One region of the Paenibacillus sp. ISL-20 genome, then DNA from elsewhere that is predicted to be linked to it. Evidence: a T-box and tRNA genes for the amino acid it is inferred to sense, from the RefSeq annotation. Region 1 holds a T-box; the other holds one or more tRNA genes.
The links. A T-box is a leader RNA that pairs with one kind of tRNA and senses whether it is charged. The one in region 1 lies ahead of J7E85_RS12660 (glutamine--tRNA ligase/YqeY domain fusion protein), so its partner is inferred to be a tRNA-Gln.
Positions count from the first base shown of each region.

Region 2: it has a tRNA-Gln gene. The T-box ahead of J7E85_RS12660 (glutamine--tRNA ligase/YqeY domain fusion protein) is inferred to sense a tRNA for this amino acid. The anticodon was not compared.

Region 1 covers NZ_JAGGRD010000021.1:7,504-15,828, reverse strand. Annotated here, with positions in the region: gene J7E85_RS12690 (MDR family MFS transporter) at 1-276, opposite strand, end outside; gene J7E85_RS12685 (NUDIX hydrolase) at 616-1,020, opposite strand; gene J7E85_RS12680 (DMT family transporter) at 1,054-1,515, opposite strand; gene J7E85_RS12675 (Crp/Fnr family transcriptional regulator) at 1,555-2,256, opposite strand; gene J7E85_RS12670 (DMT family transporter) at 2,309-2,734, opposite strand; gene J7E85_RS12665 (pentapeptide repeat-containing protein) at 3,091-3,954, shown strand; gene J7E85_RS12660 (glutamine--tRNA ligase/YqeY domain fusion protein) at 4,067-5,749, opposite strand; T-box leader at 5,828-6,086, opposite strand; gene infC (translation initiation factor IF-3) at 6,175-6,663, opposite strand; gene J7E85_RS12650 (metallophosphoesterase family protein) at 6,705-7,469, opposite strand; gene J7E85_RS12645 (M56 family metallopeptidase) at 7,709-8,325, opposite strand, start outside.
Region 2 covers NZ_JAGGRD010000019.1:198,461-206,785, reverse strand. Annotated here, with positions in the region: tRNA gene J7E85_RS12240 (tRNA-Asn) at 1-12, shown strand, start outside; tRNA gene J7E85_RS12235 (tRNA-Ser) at 18-109, shown strand; tRNA gene J7E85_RS12230 (tRNA-Glu) at 126-200, shown strand; tRNA gene J7E85_RS12225 (tRNA-Val) at 377-452, shown strand; tRNA gene J7E85_RS12220 (tRNA-Met) at 540-616, shown strand; tRNA gene J7E85_RS12215 (tRNA-Asp) at 647-723, shown strand; tRNA gene J7E85_RS12210 (tRNA-Phe) at 905-980, shown strand; tRNA gene J7E85_RS12205 (tRNA-Thr) at 1,003-1,078, shown strand; tRNA gene J7E85_RS12200 (tRNA-Tyr) at 1,083-1,167, shown strand; tRNA gene J7E85_RS12195 (tRNA-Trp) at 1,174-1,247, shown strand; tRNA gene J7E85_RS12190 (tRNA-His) at 1,270-1,342, shown strand; tRNA gene J7E85_RS12185 (tRNA-His) at 1,388-1,463, shown strand; tRNA gene J7E85_RS12180 (tRNA-Gln) at 1,484-1,558, shown strand; tRNA gene J7E85_RS12175 (tRNA-Gly) at 1,574-1,648, shown strand; tRNA gene J7E85_RS12170 (tRNA-Cys) at 1,660-1,733, shown strand; tRNA gene J7E85_RS12165 (tRNA-Arg) at 1,746-1,822, shown strand; tRNA gene J7E85_RS12160 (tRNA-Leu) at 1,831-1,910, shown strand; gene J7E85_RS12155 (hypothetical protein) at 2,338-2,637, shown strand; gene J7E85_RS12150 (PspA/IM30 family protein) at 2,705-3,382, shown strand; gene J7E85_RS12145 (PspC domain-containing protein) at 3,385-3,864, shown strand; gene J7E85_RS12140 (PspA/IM30 family protein) at 3,866-4,552, shown strand; gene liaF (cell wall-active antibiotics response protein LiaF) at 4,722-5,366, shown strand; gene J7E85_RS12130 (sensor histidine kinase) at 5,408-6,481, shown strand; gene J7E85_RS12125 (response regulator) at 6,459-7,109, shown strand; gene J7E85_RS12120 (YwmB family TATA-box binding protein) at 7,401-8,249, shown strand.

The DNA of each region.
Region 1 (8,325 bases):
CGATAACGCGAACAGCGCAAACATGACTGTCTGCAGCGAGGCGCCAAGCAGCATGATGGGGCGGCGTCCCAGCCGATCAGCTAAAGCGCCGCCGAGCAAGCTGCCGATGATGCTGAATATCGGAGGAACCGTCATGAGGATTCCCGCGATATGATTGCCTAAAGCCGCTCCGAAATAAACCGTTATGAAGGGAAAGTACATCCAAAACAGCATATTGAACAGCGCTTCGCCCAATAATCGAACCTTTAAATTGTTATCCCATAATCGTATTTGCACAAGACTCCCTCTCTCTATCCGAACAGCACAAGTTATAAACCTTACAATATAGCACGTTCCCCGGCCGGGGTATTACAAACTATAAAACATTTCCCTGGCAAAATATAGACTTATAATGAGCGCTAAGTTATACTAATAATATGAAAGCCGAATATCGACCGATTTAATTTAGATGCTCCACAAAACGAACATTTGTTCTAAATAAAAAAGACGCTCCCTCGGGAGCGTCTTTTTTCGGTGCATGGATATATTGATGTATCCTTCCGTTGGATCAGCATGATATAGACTATACTCATCAGGTTGGAAGCCTGGATGCAGTCTGCTTTCCCTACCGGGGGCTTAATCAGCCAGCTTCTTCAATTCATGCAAATGATCGAAGATCATCTGGCAAACCTCAGAGACCCGGTCCCGATCCTTATACGTTAACCAAGCCAATTCTTCGATCTCTGAAGCCGGGCTTAGCTCTCCCTCATACTCCGCTGTGTAACAGGACATCGTTACTCGAACACCCTCCGATTTGCCGTGAGCGCCAGCCCGGAAGCTGCCTGCATTCGCCGCGGTCTCCGGTTTGATACGAACGGACAGCTCCTCTTTGATTTCCCGCACCAGCGTATCGATATCGGATTCTCCCGGTTCCCGTTTTCCTCCCGGCAGATAGTACGTATCCTTTCCTTTGGAACGAGCGCCCAATATGCGTCCGTCCACGATGTGGATCCAAGCGATTTTGTCAATCTCCGTTATCATACGGATTCCTCCCCTCATGTTATAAACTCCATGCTAAGCCGTCTCTTGTTGTTCCCGTTTTCCGCCTAATTTAAATACCAGTATCCCCCCGACAATGACAAGAACACCGATCAGCTGGTTCATTGTAAACGGAACCTTCTCTAACCCTAACCATCCCAAGGAGTCCCACAACAGTGCGAAACCGAGCTGCGAGGTCATGACAATCGAAATGGCGAATGTGGCACCCAGCAGCTTTGTCGCCTGCACCAGGCAAATCACCACGCCGACCCCAATCAACCCGCTAATCCAGTACCAAGGCTCCATGTTTCGAAGGGCGGCGAACGTCCCCTTGCCTTCTACAGCAAGACTCATGCCGAACGAAGCCACAAAGCCCATGCCTAACACCAACGTTGTTGTAGACCAGGAGCCTGTCTTCTCATTCACTCTATTATTGAAAATGTTCTGCAAACTAACCAATGAACCCGCGATTAGTGCCAATACCAATCCTGCTAACATGTTCCATCTCCTTACTTCATGTTTCATCATCACCGTGTGTTATTCTTCGTAAATATTGCCTCCCGCTACATTCGTTAACGCATCCCGGTCTTTAATCAGAATGTACCCCTTGTGACGCTCAATCAGCCCTTCCTGACTGAATTTCAAGATCACTCGGTTTAAATGCCGATAACTGGTTCCAAGTAAATTCGCGATATCGGTCAGGTTGAACGCGGCCGGGTTATTGGTAGCGAACATATCCGACTCCCCCTCCGAAACGGACAATAAATAGCTCGCCAGTCGTACCTCCACCGGATGCAGCAAATTGAAACTCATGAAATTGGATTTAATATAAAATTTTCGCGTAATGATCCGCAGCAAAAATTGAAGCAGCGGCGGATGCTCCTGTCCATATTTGCGAAGCCAGCGATAATGCACGCCGATCATATAGACAGGTGATACGGCCTGTACCGTATTGATCAACGGATTTCCTTGAATGTATTCAATATCTCCGATCACCTCAAGCGGTGTTTTGAAAGATAGCACAAGCGCTTTACCTTCCGCAGAGGTCGTGAAGATTTTAATCTTCCCTTGAACCAGGATGTACAGCATCTCGGCCGGTTCGCCTTGCGTGCAGACGATGTCGCCCTGATCGTAGTGATATAACACCATATAAGGCATTAAATTATCGTGAAATACGGACTGGATCTGGTTGCTCAGCAAAAAATGCTGCATGAGCTCCGCATTATGAATTTCCTTCACGTCCCTCTCTCCTTTCCTGAGCACTCCATCTAATGAACCGCTTGCTTTCACATTATAATTTGATAATCACGACACCAGCGATCATCATCCCAATCCCGATGAATTGAGGCAAGCTCATTCTCTTTTTCACCACGCCGAACCATCCGTTGCTATCAATCAGGAACGTTAAGAATAACTGGGCGATCAATAACGCGGATATCGTTAATGTGACACCGATATTCTGAATCGCGGTCACCTCACTGTATATAATGGGTGCCCCCAAGGCACCACCGATCAGATACAGCGGCTTCACTTGTCCAAATCCTTGTCTGCTTCCGTCGCGAACGAATAGCAGAATAATGAAGGCCATAATAAATCCGGTCAACTGCGTAACCGCGGCAGCTTGCCAGGTGCCCATATCCTGACTAATCCGGGCATTGGCCACACCTTGCAGCGTAATGCAGGCACCGCCAATGAATGCAAATAAGATTCCTCTCACGATACATACTCCTTCTTCTATAGGTCTGTATACTATTAAAAGTTAATTCCCCAAACTCAGGAAAGGACATATGTCCTGAAATGACGGAAATTCCAAATAAAGCGATGTCCATAGACACGAATTTCATTATATACTATCGGTTGGCTTTGCATATAACATACAAAAAGCTGCCGGAATTTCCTTGGCAGCTTAAGATGCATTATAGCATCGGGGGGTTATGATTTTAACCCATTCCCTCGGTATAAAACAGTTTAAACCAAGATTGCATCTAGGACTCTATGATCATTTTGTTTTAAAATATAACTAGATGTCACTCATTGACGTAACACCGACTTGGAAGGAGCTCCTCTAACGTTATGCTAGACAAACAAGAACAAGTCCCCGATGAACAGGGCGGATTACAATTACAAGCGGATTGCGAACGCTGCTTTGGATTATGCTGCGTCGCTTTACCCTTCGCCGCCTCCACGGATTTTGCCATGGATAAAGGCGGCGGAACCCCTTGTCACCATCTGCAATCCGACTTCCGCTGCGGTGTGCACAGCAGCTTGAGACAGCGAGGTATGAGAGGCTGCACCGTATACGACTGCTTTGGAGCAGGTCAAATGGTTTCACAGGTCACCTATAACGGACGCGACTGGCGGCAGGCCCCTGGGACAGCAAAAGAAATGTTCGACGTATTCCCGATCATGCGACAGCTTCACGAGCTGTTATGGTATCTGAACGAAGCCCTGACTTTGCAACCGGCTCAAGACATTCATACCGATTTGAGATTGTCGCTGGAAGAGACGCGGCGGTTGACTCAGCTTCCTCCCGAATCCCTGTTACGGCTGGATGTGGCAGCTCATCGGGCAGAAGTGAATCAGCTGCTTCTTCGAACCAGTGAACTTGTGCGGGATGATGCGCGCAAGAAGCATAAAGGGCCGCCCGTGCGTCAAAAGATCGGAGGACGCGGTGCTGACCTAATGGGAGCAAAGCTTAAGGGAGCAGACCTGAGATACGCCAATCTGAGAGGCGCTTATCTCATTGCCGCAGACCTCAGAGAGGCCGATCTGCGTGCTGCCGATCTGATCGGTGCCGATTTCAGGGACGCGGACCTTAGGGGGGCCAATCTAGCAACCAGCCTCTTCCTTACTCAATTCCAGGTTAACGCAGCGAAAGGAGACGCCAGCACCAAGCTGCCCCCCTCCTTATCTCGACCGGGACATTGGACGCGTTAACGCTCAATATATAGGATAGAACAGATGATGATTTACTAAAAACATCAAAAAGCCGGCAGCTAACTTGCTCCCGGCTTTTTGGTATTAGCCAAATGCTTCATACTCAACGACTTTAAGCGCGTTTCTTCCATGAATCCTTCAAAGGAACGATACGGTTGAACACCAGCCTACGTTCGGTCGTATATTTGGAATCCACGCAGAAATAGCCGTGTCTGATGAATTGGTACGTTCTGTTCATCGTCGCCTCCATCATGGAAGGCTCCAATATGGCGTTTTCGACTCGAATCAACGATGCGGTGTTCATCAGATTCTCCCAGACGTTATCCGATTCTGATAACTCGGCTGATTCCTTCAGCAGCTTATCATACAAGTGAAGTTCCGCCTGAATCCCGTGCTTCGCAGACACCCAATGCAGCGTTGCTTTCACCTTCCGCTCATTAAATCCGCTCCCGCTCTTCGTTAGTGGATCATACGTGCAGTGGATCTCCATGATTTCCCCCGTTGCTGGGTCTTTCACGACATGTTCGCATTGGATGAAGTAGGCTCCTTTCAGGCGCACTTCCTTGCCAGGGGATAACCGATGAAATCCGGGAACGGGCTCCTCCATAAAATCCTCTTGTTCGATGTACAGCTCTCGTGAAAAAGGAACCTCCCGCTCACCCAATGTTTCGTCACTTTCATGATTCGGTATGGTCAGCATCTCGGTGTAATCTTCCGGAACATTCGTAATGATCACCTTCAGCGGCCTCATGACGGCCATCGCGTTATAACACCGTTCCTTCAAGTCTTGACGGATATAATGATCTAGCATGCCCGAGTCCACCAGGCTGTTGCCGCGAGACGCCCCGAGTTCCCCCAGGAAACGCCGGATGCCCTCAGGTGTCACGCCTCGCCGCCGTAATCCTTTTAACGTTGGCAGTCTAGGGTCATCCCATCCGTCGACAAAACCTCCCTCCACCAATTCCCTCAGGTATCGCTTGCTCGTTACGTATCCCGAGATATTCAACCTTCCGAATTCCCGCTGCTTCGGAGGCTCCGTCACTTCCAGTTCCGTAAGCACCCACTCGTATAACGGGCGATGATCTTTAAACTCGGCTGAGCATAACGAATGGGTAATTCCTTCGATCCAGTCCTGGATCGGATGGGCAAAATCGTACATCGGATATACACACCACGTTGTTCCCGTACGGTAATGCTCCGCATGAATGATACGATACAGGACTGGATCTCTCAGGTTCATGTTAGGGGAAGACATATCGATTTTGGCTCGGAGTACTTTTTCCGATGGTTGAAATGCCCCTGCGATCATTTGCTCAAATAACGCCAAATTCTCCTCAATGCTGCGCTCCCGAAAAGGGCTATTGATGCCAGCTTCTGTCAGCGTCCCCCGGTATTCCGTCATTTGTTCAGGCGTGAGATCACAGACGTAAGCCTTCCCTTTAGCTATGAGTTTCTTGGCCGCTTCAGCGATTTGATGCGCATAATCCGACCCGAAATAAACGTCCGGCTTAAGTCCAAGCCACTGGATATCCTCCTGAATCGCATGCACGTATTTGATATCTTCCTTCAGTGGATTCGTATCGTCGAACCGAAGATTGAAAGTCCCATGGAACCGGCTGGCGATGGAATGATTGATGTAAATCGCATAGGCGCTGCCGATATGCAGATAACCGTTGGGCTCCGGCGGAAATCGCATAGCCACTGGCCTGTGGTACACGCTGTTGTCTACATCCTCTTTGATCATCTTGGTCAAAAAATCCACCGTTTCTTCTGCCTTGTTTTTGTTCTCGCTCATACCTGACTCCTCCTTACGTTGATTTTTTCTGCCGTAACTCCGTAAAAAACAAAAAAATCCCGTCTCCAAGACATAAGTCTTGGGGACGAGATTGGTTTCGCGGTGCCACCCCTATTCGCCGATATCTCTCGATACCAGCCTTATCAGGTACGGCCATCACGCGATCGCTTATACCCTAGCTCTGTAACAGGAGCTCCTGTCGCACCATCCCTTATCCATAAGTTCCGATGCGCCGCTCAGAGACTTGGTTCAATGAATGGCTTCCAACTCCTTTTCAGCTTACCGGAGCTCTCTGTGGGGATTCCTGCTCATCTACTCTTCTCTTCATGGCGTTTACAAATTTGATCCATAGTATCATCTAAATATAAAAAAGTAAACCATGGAACCTCACTAAAATGAAACGCCTGAATATGCGTTCCGTCAGCTTAGATCGGCAGCAGCTTCACGGTAGCCTGTTTGCCGCTGACCTGAATGCCCGTCTCCTTCTTGCCTACCTCAGCCAGATCTTGAACGAGTCGCTCAAGCAGCTTGCGAGCGGCTTCGCCCTCCTTGCCCTGAATACGAATAACGGGCTGGACAGCTTTGCCCGCTTCCAGCAGCTTATGCATTTGCGACAGCTTGGTGTCATAATCATGCTCTTCAATATGTACAGACAAGCGGAATTCCTTTACTTTCACCGGACTTGATGAAGCTGTCTGGCCCTTCTTCTCTATCACGGCCTCCTGCTTCGCCTGCCCCCGGCTGACGAGCTTGCAGGGCGGGGGACTGCTGAATAGCGAGGTACACACCAAATCGGCTTTGTGACTTTTCGCCAGCGCAAGCGCCTCATCCCTGGAGACGACTCCCAGATCTTCGCCGTTTAGGCCGGTCAGCTCTACTTCGCGAGCTTTTATCTTTTCATTCATAATTAACATGGTGGATAGATCCTCCTGTCGAGAGTATATATTCGTTTATTTTATTGCTCTTCCTCTACGTTCACATCTTTGTGCATGAACCGAACAATATGCGTTCGATATTCCTGCTCTTCCGTGATTTCCAGGCAGTTAAGCTGTTTACCGTACACGCACGCTCCATCGATACCGATTTTGTCCCCTTCTTCACAGAACCAAATCCCCTCCGAATCATGCAAGTTCATGGCCGGCGTATGCCCGAACACCACGGTTTTGTTAAGGCCTGTTGGATAATTATAGAACGGATCGCGAATCCAGATGAAATCATGATGAGGCTGCAACTTCCAGTCATCAACACCCGGATTGATTCCTGCATGCACGAATATGTGAGTGTCTGTTTCATAATAGAGAGCCAGCGTATCAAGAAAAGATAAATGATGCTCGAACTTTTTTTTAATATAGGCTTTACCTTCGTTATATCTGGCGCGTTCCATTTCACCCTCAAAAAAATCAGCGCCGCAGTAGCTTTCAATCGTATGTCGAGCTCCATTGCGAATCCAGCGTGAGTTCACTTCATCCGTATCAAGCAAAATGGCATCCAGCATCATCTGATCATGATTCCCCCGAAGAGTGATGGCACCTTCATCGCGCAATTCCATCACTTGCTCAATGACTTCCCTGCTTCTTAATCCGCGATCCACATAATCCCCGAGCAAGATCAGCTTGTCCTTATCAGGATTGTACTGCACGTCAGACAATAACTGATTGAATTCATCGTAGCAGCCATGAATGTCGCTAATCGCTAATATTCGAATCGTAGTCCCCTCCATTCCGAGCAACTTTGCTATTTAGGTATAATAGCATATTCTCCTTCATACCAACATGCAATTGAATTCGGAGCTACGCCTTGTGAGGAACCAAACTTCCTTTCTCTTGGCAAACCTCTGCTTTTGGTAAAAAAAAACACTCGTGTACAGTCCTAATTCATCCGCCTCCATAAAGAATCGAGCTAAAAAGCCATGCGTTCTGCCATAGGAAATGGTTGGACGCACAGCTTTTCTAATATAGCCTATTTTGAATAATCCAGATTATTTCTGTCGATAAAGTAAATCTCCCCATATTTATTATAAGAGACATGGATATTGAACTGACCCTCTTTACTGAACGTCGCTGTTCCAGGCACTTTCTTATGCATCGTCAAAGTATATTCGCCTAAGTCCACTTGAAACAATTCCGAAGCAATAGGAGCCGCTGTCTTGGTTAATTGTTCTGGCGTCATGCTAATGACTTTTTGCTCCTTCTCCACAGCCGTCTCCGAAATCGCAATTTGGCTAATCTCATACGATTCAGGGTGGTAATTCACGTGACTGCCGTCCTTGTACTGCAGATTGATATATCCCTCTTCGCCCGCGATCAGGCGGTGGGCAGCGATTAATTGATCTCCAGCCTGTTCCCGAAGGGTAGACAAGGCTGCTTGTCCCCGTTGATTCTGTTCTTCCGTCACATGGTCGGGATTCATCTCAAAGAATACCTGGCTAATCTCATCATTCGAAAATAATACTTCTGCAGGGCCGTCAACGAATCTGGTTTGAACCTCGTAGGAATAATCTAGTTCCGGATCAAATTCAATCACGCGATGAGCCATAAAGTCCGTTAGCCCTTCATATCCTTCATCCTTCAACGCCT
Region 2 (8,325 bases), on a different contig from region 1:
TTCGGGGAGCCATTTATGGAGAGGTGTCCGAGTTGGCCGAAGGAGCACGATTGGAAATCGTGTAGGCGCCAAAAGCGTCTCGAGGGTTCGAATCCCTCTCTCTCCGCCACTATTATTTCAAGCAAGGCCCGTTGGTCAAGGGGTTAAGACACCTCCCTTTCACGGAGGTAACAGGGGTTCGAATCCCCTACGGGTCACCACTTTCTTTATTGCATCAGGGGATGAGAATCCTGTCGGTTCGTCGGAGGATAACTTCGTAAGTATAGGCTTCGCAGTCTCGAACGAAGTGAGAGTATCCCCTACGGGTCACCACTTTCTTTTGAAAAACACTTGCTTCTTATATCAGGTTTTGGTATGATTAAAGTCGCTTTGTTACGGAGGCTTAGCTCAGCTGGGAGAGCATCTGCCTTACAAGCAGAGGGTCGGGGGTTCGATCCCCTCAGCCTCCACCATAATTTATCCCCAAAAAGTGAAGCTCATGCTTCGCAGGTGATTCCGATTACTTTTCGAGGATCCCATACAAGCAACCCTTATAATGACGCGGGGTGGAGCAGTTCGGTAGCTCGTCGGGCTCATAACCCGAAGGTCGTAGGTTCAAATCCTGCCCCCGCAACCAATTTATATCGCGATAGCGATAATGCCTCATGGAACTGTGGTGTAGAGGCCTAACATGCCTGCCTGTCACGCAGGAGATCGCGGGTTCGAATCCCGTCAGTTCCGCCATTCTTACAAGCTTCAGGGATGAGAATCCATCATGGGTTCGTCGAAGCATCATCTTCGTTAGCATAGACTTCGCAGTCTCGAACGAAGAGAGAGTATCCCGTCAGTTCCGCCATTATTTATAACTTTGGGATGAGATGAGTATCCGATATTGGGTTCCGTCAAAGTTCGCGAAGAGCTTTAAGGCTCGGTAGCTCAGTCGGTAGAGCAGAGGACTGAAAATCCTCGTGTCGGCGGTTCGATTCCGTCCCGAGCCACCATGTACGTTTTATAACTTTATATGCCGGTGTAGCTCAATTGGTAGAGCAACTGACTTGTAATCAGTAGGTTGGGGGTTCAAGTCCTCTCGCCGGCACCATTCTGGAGGATTAGTGAAGTGGCTAAACACGGCAGACTGTAAATCTGCTCTCTTCGAGTTCGGTGGTTCGAATCCATCATCCTCCACCAGTTTTTAGGGGCATAGTTTAAAGGTAGAACAACGGTCTCCAAAACCGTTGGTGTGGGTTCAATTCCTGCTGCCCCTGCCATTGAATATTTATAATGAACTTGGCGATCGTGGCGAAGGGGTTAACGCACCGGATTGTGGTTCCGGCATTCGTGGGTTCGAGACCCATCGGTCGCCCATTATTTCATTATGATTATTCTCTAAAAAAACTATTACATTATGGCGATCGTGGCGAAGGGGTTAACGCACCGGATTGTGGTTCCGGCATTCGTGGGTTCGAGACCCATCGGTCGCCCCATAGTTTTTTTAAAAAAATGTTGGGGATTAGCCAAGCGGTAAGGCAACGGACTTTGACTCCGTCATGCATAGGTTCGAATCCTATATCCCCAGCCATTGATTTTTATGTTTGCGGACGTGGCTCAGCGGTAGAGCATCGCCTTGCCAAGGCGAGGGTCGCGGGTTCGATTCCCGTCGTCCGCTCCATTTTTATTTCTGGCGCCATAGCCAAGTGGTAAGGCACAGCTCTGCAAAAGCTTTATCCCCAGTTCGAATCTGGGTGGCGCCTCCATAACCAAACTATGTGCCCTTAGCTCAGCTGGATAGAGCGTTTGACTACGAATCAAAAGGTCAGGAGTTCGAATCTCTTAGGGCACGCCATAAAGTAAGCCGGTGTGGCGGAATTGGCAGACGCGCGCGACTCAAAATCGTGAGGGAAACCGTGGGGGTTCGAGTCCCTTCACCGGCATCATCCAAAAGGAATGTAGACTATAAACGTCTGCATTCCTTTTTTCGTTGCATCTACATCGATAGCTTCGTTTCTCGGTAGCAGCTAAGCTGAAGATCCGTTACTCTTCGTGGGCTAATCGTGATGAACCTAGGTGTTATGTCACTTCGTTTTATAACTCGCAAGCAATGCGCCTTAGTCCTATGCAAACTTCTGAGATATTAGGTAAAACAAAAGCAAGGATAGCGGAGAATTCATCTACACAGGTCAGCTTATCGAATCATTGATCCAGTGCAGGGTTGGACGCAGGTCTATAGGAGGCCCCGCCTTAGGTCTAGGTGCAAAAACCGTCCCCAGGCCGTTTTAGTTAAACTCGAAATTACCTAGAATAGAGTCATAAGGTTGAACAAATGAAACAACGATCAAACAACAGAAAGGCGGTGTATAAATGAGAAATTCAAAAGGAAATGGAATGAGTATCCTGTTGATTGGTGTAGGGATCTTGGTTCTCCTGGGAGTATTCGGTCCTCTGCTTGGATGGTTGTTCAGTCTTGTAATTCCAATCCTGATGGTCGCTTTGGGATACTACGGGATCCGGAGAGGTAACACCTTGATGGGATGGGTTATTCTCGGTATCGGTGTGATCTGGTTGATGGGTAAACTGTCTTGGCTGATCGGTCCGATCCTTGGAATCATCTTGATCATCTACGGGGTGTCCCGATTGAAGAATGGTAGACCCCGTTATTGATAAGGCCACTACATTAAATAACATACAAAAACAACAGATCATGATAGATGAGGAGGGCTAAGCGAATATGAGTGTTTTCCGGCGGATAAGAGACATAACCGTAGCAACATTGAATGAAAAGCTCGAGCAGAGCCAGGATCCGGTTCGATTGATCGACCAGTTCCTACATTCAACCAGACAGGACATTGCTGAGGCTGAGAAGCTGCAGCAGCAATGTCAAGTACATTCCAGACAGCTGAAGCAGCAGGTGGATCAAGCAGAAACCATGCGATATAAACGCGAAGAGCAGGCACTGCTTGCACTGAAGGCCGGCGAAGAACATCTTGCCAAGCTGGCATTGCAGGAGAAGCTGATCTATGAGGAAAAGATTGAACAGTATCAAGGCCTGTTGTCCTCAAGCCTGGAGTCGTTAAAAGAAATCGAGGAGCAGCTCGGCGAGCTGCGGATGGAATATCAGACGGTATACAGCAAACGTCAGTATTATGTTGCCCGAGTGGAAACCCTTCGTCTTCAGCAAAAAATGAATGAACGTACAGGCTCCTATGGCGGCGGTCCTGATGTACCGAAGATGTTCAATCGTCTCGAAGACCGTATCAGCGACTGGGAACTGGAAGCCAGAAGTCTTCGCGATTTACGCCGCATGGGGCAGGAATACATGGATCAGGCTGGTGAAACAGTCTCCACTGTATTGGAAAAAGAACTTGCCCGCCTGAAGCAAAAGCTGAATAACAGCGGAAAGGAGTAACCATGACTAGATTGTACCGTTCCACCCGAGACAAGATGTTCACAGGGTTGATCGGCGGTATATCCGATCATTTCGGAGTCGAATCTACCCTACTTAGAATCATATTTGTAGTCAGTATCTTTTTCACAGGCGGTACAACGCTGTTGATCTATCTGATTGCATCCCTTGTAGTACCTAAGGAGCCGTATTATCACGATCCGTACGGTCCACAGGGAAGACATGGCGGCGGATACCGTTACAACGATCATCCGGGCCCGGGACCAGGCTACAACAGCTATAACGATGCTTATGGACGTCAAGGCTATCCTAATGAGCATGGAAGTTTTGGTCCCAAATATGACCGTCCCAATGGCACAAGAAACAACGCGTCAGCGGATTCCGACCTGGATGCGATGATGAAGGATATTGAGAGAAAAGCAATGCAAAAAGAAATCGAAGAATTGAAGAAAAAACTTTCGAACTATGAGAAGGGAGATAAATAACATGGGAGTATTTAAAAGAATTAAGGATATGACGAAAGCATCGGTGAATGAACTGCTGGATAAAGTAGAGGATCCAATCGTAATGTTGAACCAGTACCTGCGCGACATGGAGGCAGAAATTCACGAAGCAGAGGTAACGGTTGCGAAGCAAATGGCTAACGAGCGTCGTATGAAGCAGCGCGTCGATGAGGCTGTGAAGATGGCGGCACAACGTGAAGCTCAAGCTGAATTGGCTCTGAAAAATGGTCAAGAAGAAGTGGCTCGCAAGCTGCTTGAAGAAAAAATTTATTTCGATCAAAAAGAAACCGAGTACGTGGAATTGCACCTGCAATCCGAGGCTCAAGCGAAAGAACTTGTAGCTCAGCTGCATGAAATGAAAGACGAGTTCTACAAAATGCGCAACAAGCGCAATGAGCTTGTAGCTCGCGCTCAAATGGCTAAAGCGAAGAAGCAAATGTCTCAAGTGAGCAGTCTGCACACGATCGAAAGCGGCAGTGCGTCGATGGGCTTCCACCGCATGGAGGAAAAAATCATGCAGTTGGAAGCAGAAGCTGATGTGCTTCGCGCCCCATACCGTCCTAACAATGCAGTATACACAAGCCCAGTGGATGCTGAGAAGCAATTGAAGGTGGATGAGCAGCTTCGAGCTTTGAAAAACAAAATGGGGAATTCCTCGAAGTCCGAGTAATTCCTTAACAAGTCAGCAAAATAAGATTAAACCGTATTCGAACACCATGTTCATATGATATGCTATACGAATGAGATTGTCGTATAGTACAGGCAAAGCCATACAGTGGAGAACGTCTCACTGCTATGGCTTTTCCGAGCTTATATCTTGGTCATCAAGGAGGTGCGACATGGACAGAAACCGCTGGATAGCAGTTGGTTTAATCAGCTTGGGTTTTATTATGCTTTTCGGCCGATGGTTTGGTTTCTTCACCATTGTCGCCCTGTTACTCATGTTCGCAGGTGTCCTTCAGATCAGACAAGGTTATGTGAAGAAGGGATACATTCTGCTCGGAGTAGGTGCCGTACTGCTGCTGCTGGAGCATCTCATGTTGATTATCGGCATTAGCTTGATATCGCTAGGTATTTTTTATGGCAAGTCCAAGAGAGCCCATACCACGACAAAGTACGTTCAGAAGCAGAACTTTATGTCCAACTTTGATTGGGACCGGACTCCATGGGTGATGCGCAGTCTGAGTGTGTGGCATGTACTTGGAGAAGCGGATGTGGATCTGTCCCTGGCGCTTCCGGAGGAACGCCAAACGGTCCTTATGTTCCATGGAATGCTGGGGGATATTGATCTGATGATCCCGGACTATTATGGGGTGGAGATCGAAGCCTCGATCCTGTTTGGCTCGATTCACATGGACGACCGGAAGGAAACCGGCATATTAAACCGCGTGCGGTATAAATCACCCAATTACGAGACCAGTGAATATAAAGTGAAATTTATTGTTTCTTATTTAGGCGGAGATTTGAATATAAGAATGACATAATAAACGTATGTTTTGTGTAAACCATTCAGGAGGGTTGCCCCGTGGAAACGGAAAAGAAAGCAAATATGATTACCCGAAGTATGCGTGAGGGGACCCTTCTGGGATTGGTTGTCATGCTCGTTGTCCTATATTTATTATATACATATGGTTATCTTCAACCGTTTGAGACGTGGAAGAATCGGATCGAAGCTGGCATCACCCTGGTATTGCTGCCGATTGGGCTGGGTGCGATCTATGGCTTCTTCCAGGGATACAGGGTAAAACGACGAGTCGATCTCGTAAGGGAAACGCTGGTGAACTGGGAAAAAGGCACCCTTACGGACGTGATGCCGGACATCGGCGAAGACGAAGTGGGCCGGCTTGGAGAACAGCTGGTGAAGATCAGCAAGCGCTGGGAGGATCAGGTGTCTTCCTTGCAGCGGTTATCCACAAATAATGCCCAGCTTGCCGAGCAAGCCAGGGTTACGGCGATTGTGGAAGAGAGGCAGCGTCTGGCGCGCGAGCTCCATGATGCAGTTTCTCAGCAGCTGTTTGCCATCTCAATGACGGCAACCGCTGTAGGTAGGACGCTGGATAAGGATTTTGACAAAGCGCAGCGCCAGGTAGCACTGATCGAGGAAATGTCGGCTGTGGCCCAGTCCGAGATGAGGGCGCTTCTACTTCATCTGCGGCCGGTTTATCTCGAAGGGAAAGCACTAGAGCAGGGGCTGCGGGAACTGATTAAGGAATTGCGAATCAAAGTACCTATGGAAATTACGTTTGAAATGGACGATGACATACATTTGCTCAAAGGGATCGAAAATCATCTGTTCCGTATAATCCAGGAGGCCATGTCGAATACCCTCAGACACTCGAAAGCCGAGAAAATGGACATCCGGATTCACCGCAGGCAGAACACCGTTCGGGTGATGCTGCGTGATGACGGGATCGGGTTTGAACTGGACGACAAGAAACAGACTTCCTACGGTCTTTCGACCATGCAGGAACGGGTAACTGAAATCGGCGGCTCGGTACAATTCATCACAGCCCCGGGTAAAGGGACTCGAATTGAGATCGTTGTGCCACTCATAAATGATGAACGTAAACGGGGGGATGGAGATGGAAACGCCGATTAAGGTGCTGCTGGTGGATGATCATGAGATGGTCCGGATCGGTTTAGCGGCTGTGCTTGGTACAGAGGACGGCATCGAGGTGGTTGGTGAAGCGGGTAGCGGCGAGGAAGGGATACGCTTAGCGCAGGAATATCATCCTGATGTGGTGCTGATGGACTTGGTGATGGACGGGATGGATGGAATCGAGACGACGCGCCAATTGATGAATCAGTTTCCGAATCTCAAGGTCATTGTACTGACCAGCTATCTGGACGATGAGAAGATGTATCCGGTTATTGAAGCAGGTGCGTTCAGTTATTTATTGAAGACATCCCGTGCTTCTGAAGTAGCTGATGCTATACGTGCAGCCGCACGCGGGCAGTCGGTGCTGGAGTCGCAGGTTGCCTCCAAGATGATGAATCGATTCCGGCATCCGCAAAATGAAGTTCCGGCGCATAACGACCTTACGGACCGGGAAATGGAAGTGCTGCGATTGGTGGCGCAGGGCAAGTCGAATCAGGATATTGCCGATGATTTGATTATAGGCATCAAAACTGTGAAGTTTCATGTGACGAATATATTAGGCAAGCTGGGGGTAGAGGATCGGACCCAGGCTGCCATCTACGCTTATAAAAATGGGCTGGCTGAGTAAGGAGTGCCGGCTCTTTTTTATACATGAGCGTGAAAAGATTCAAGATGCTGAGCATGGTATAAAAGCAATCCATGATGCGATGCGTGAGGTATAAACATATCCATGTAACTCTAAGAAGCAGACGAAGGACTCCCGGATCGGGAGCTTTTTTATTTATGAACGGGGAAGCCGGAAGATTTACATACAGCCCGTTTGAAGGATCTTTTTAAAAAAAGCGAGGTATAATTCTGCGGAGATGAGGCCATCCTTTTTACTAGATTGATAGATTCGAACGGGGAGGCGCGACTGACTATGCGGAAGATGCGTTTACAGATCATGGTGATGATGTTGTTGCTGTGCGGGGCAGCAGGTATGATGGCGGGTTTTGCGGGAACAACGGAAAGCAATCGAAATGAATCAGCTCCGCGTGCGAGAGAAGCGTCAACTTCAGCTTCAGGTGGAACGGGAGAAAAAGATATCGATGGAACAACTGGAGCCGGGGGAGCTACAGAAAGCGATCTAACGCTTCTGACAGCGCTCGGGCAAGAATATATGGAGCCTTCGGCAATGCTCACGGTAAAAATTCAAGGAGAAATGATAAATTCTGTTCCTAAGGATCAAGCTAAGACAGCAGCTGAGCAGTTGGCTCGTACAATGGGGCTCTCCGGAATTACGACCTCCAAGCTTCAAGGAAATGAAGTGTTCCAAGCAGAAGGCGTGCTCTCAGGTGTATCCGTGCACCTGGATTGGGCCCTCACGAAGGTGGGCCATAGTTATATCAGATCCATGCTTGTTGGAGAAGCGGCTGGGCAGACCCGGGAAATGATGGTCCTACAGCAGCAGATTCAAGAGATGATGAATCAAGCAGGCATACCGAACACATGGAATGCGTCCATTCAAGGGTATGCAACGGAGACCGCAAGCGTTGATGCGACGATGGCTCAGGTAGAAGAGGCTGCAGCCCAAACACTCCCGCTTCGCTCCGTTGAGGGTTATGCAGATGACACAACACGAAGCCGTTCGTATGAGGCTCCTTCACTCGGTGCTTTTGTGATGAGTGGCGACACGCCGATTCATATGCAGATCGCAGTGCATGAAGATTCGATGAAGAAAAGTAGTAGAATAACGATCGGATTTCCCGTCATTACAATAGAATATTGAAAATGATTTCTGAAACTCCGATGAAAAAATACGGAATGAGATAGCATACTTGAAATGAATATGCTAAAATGTCATC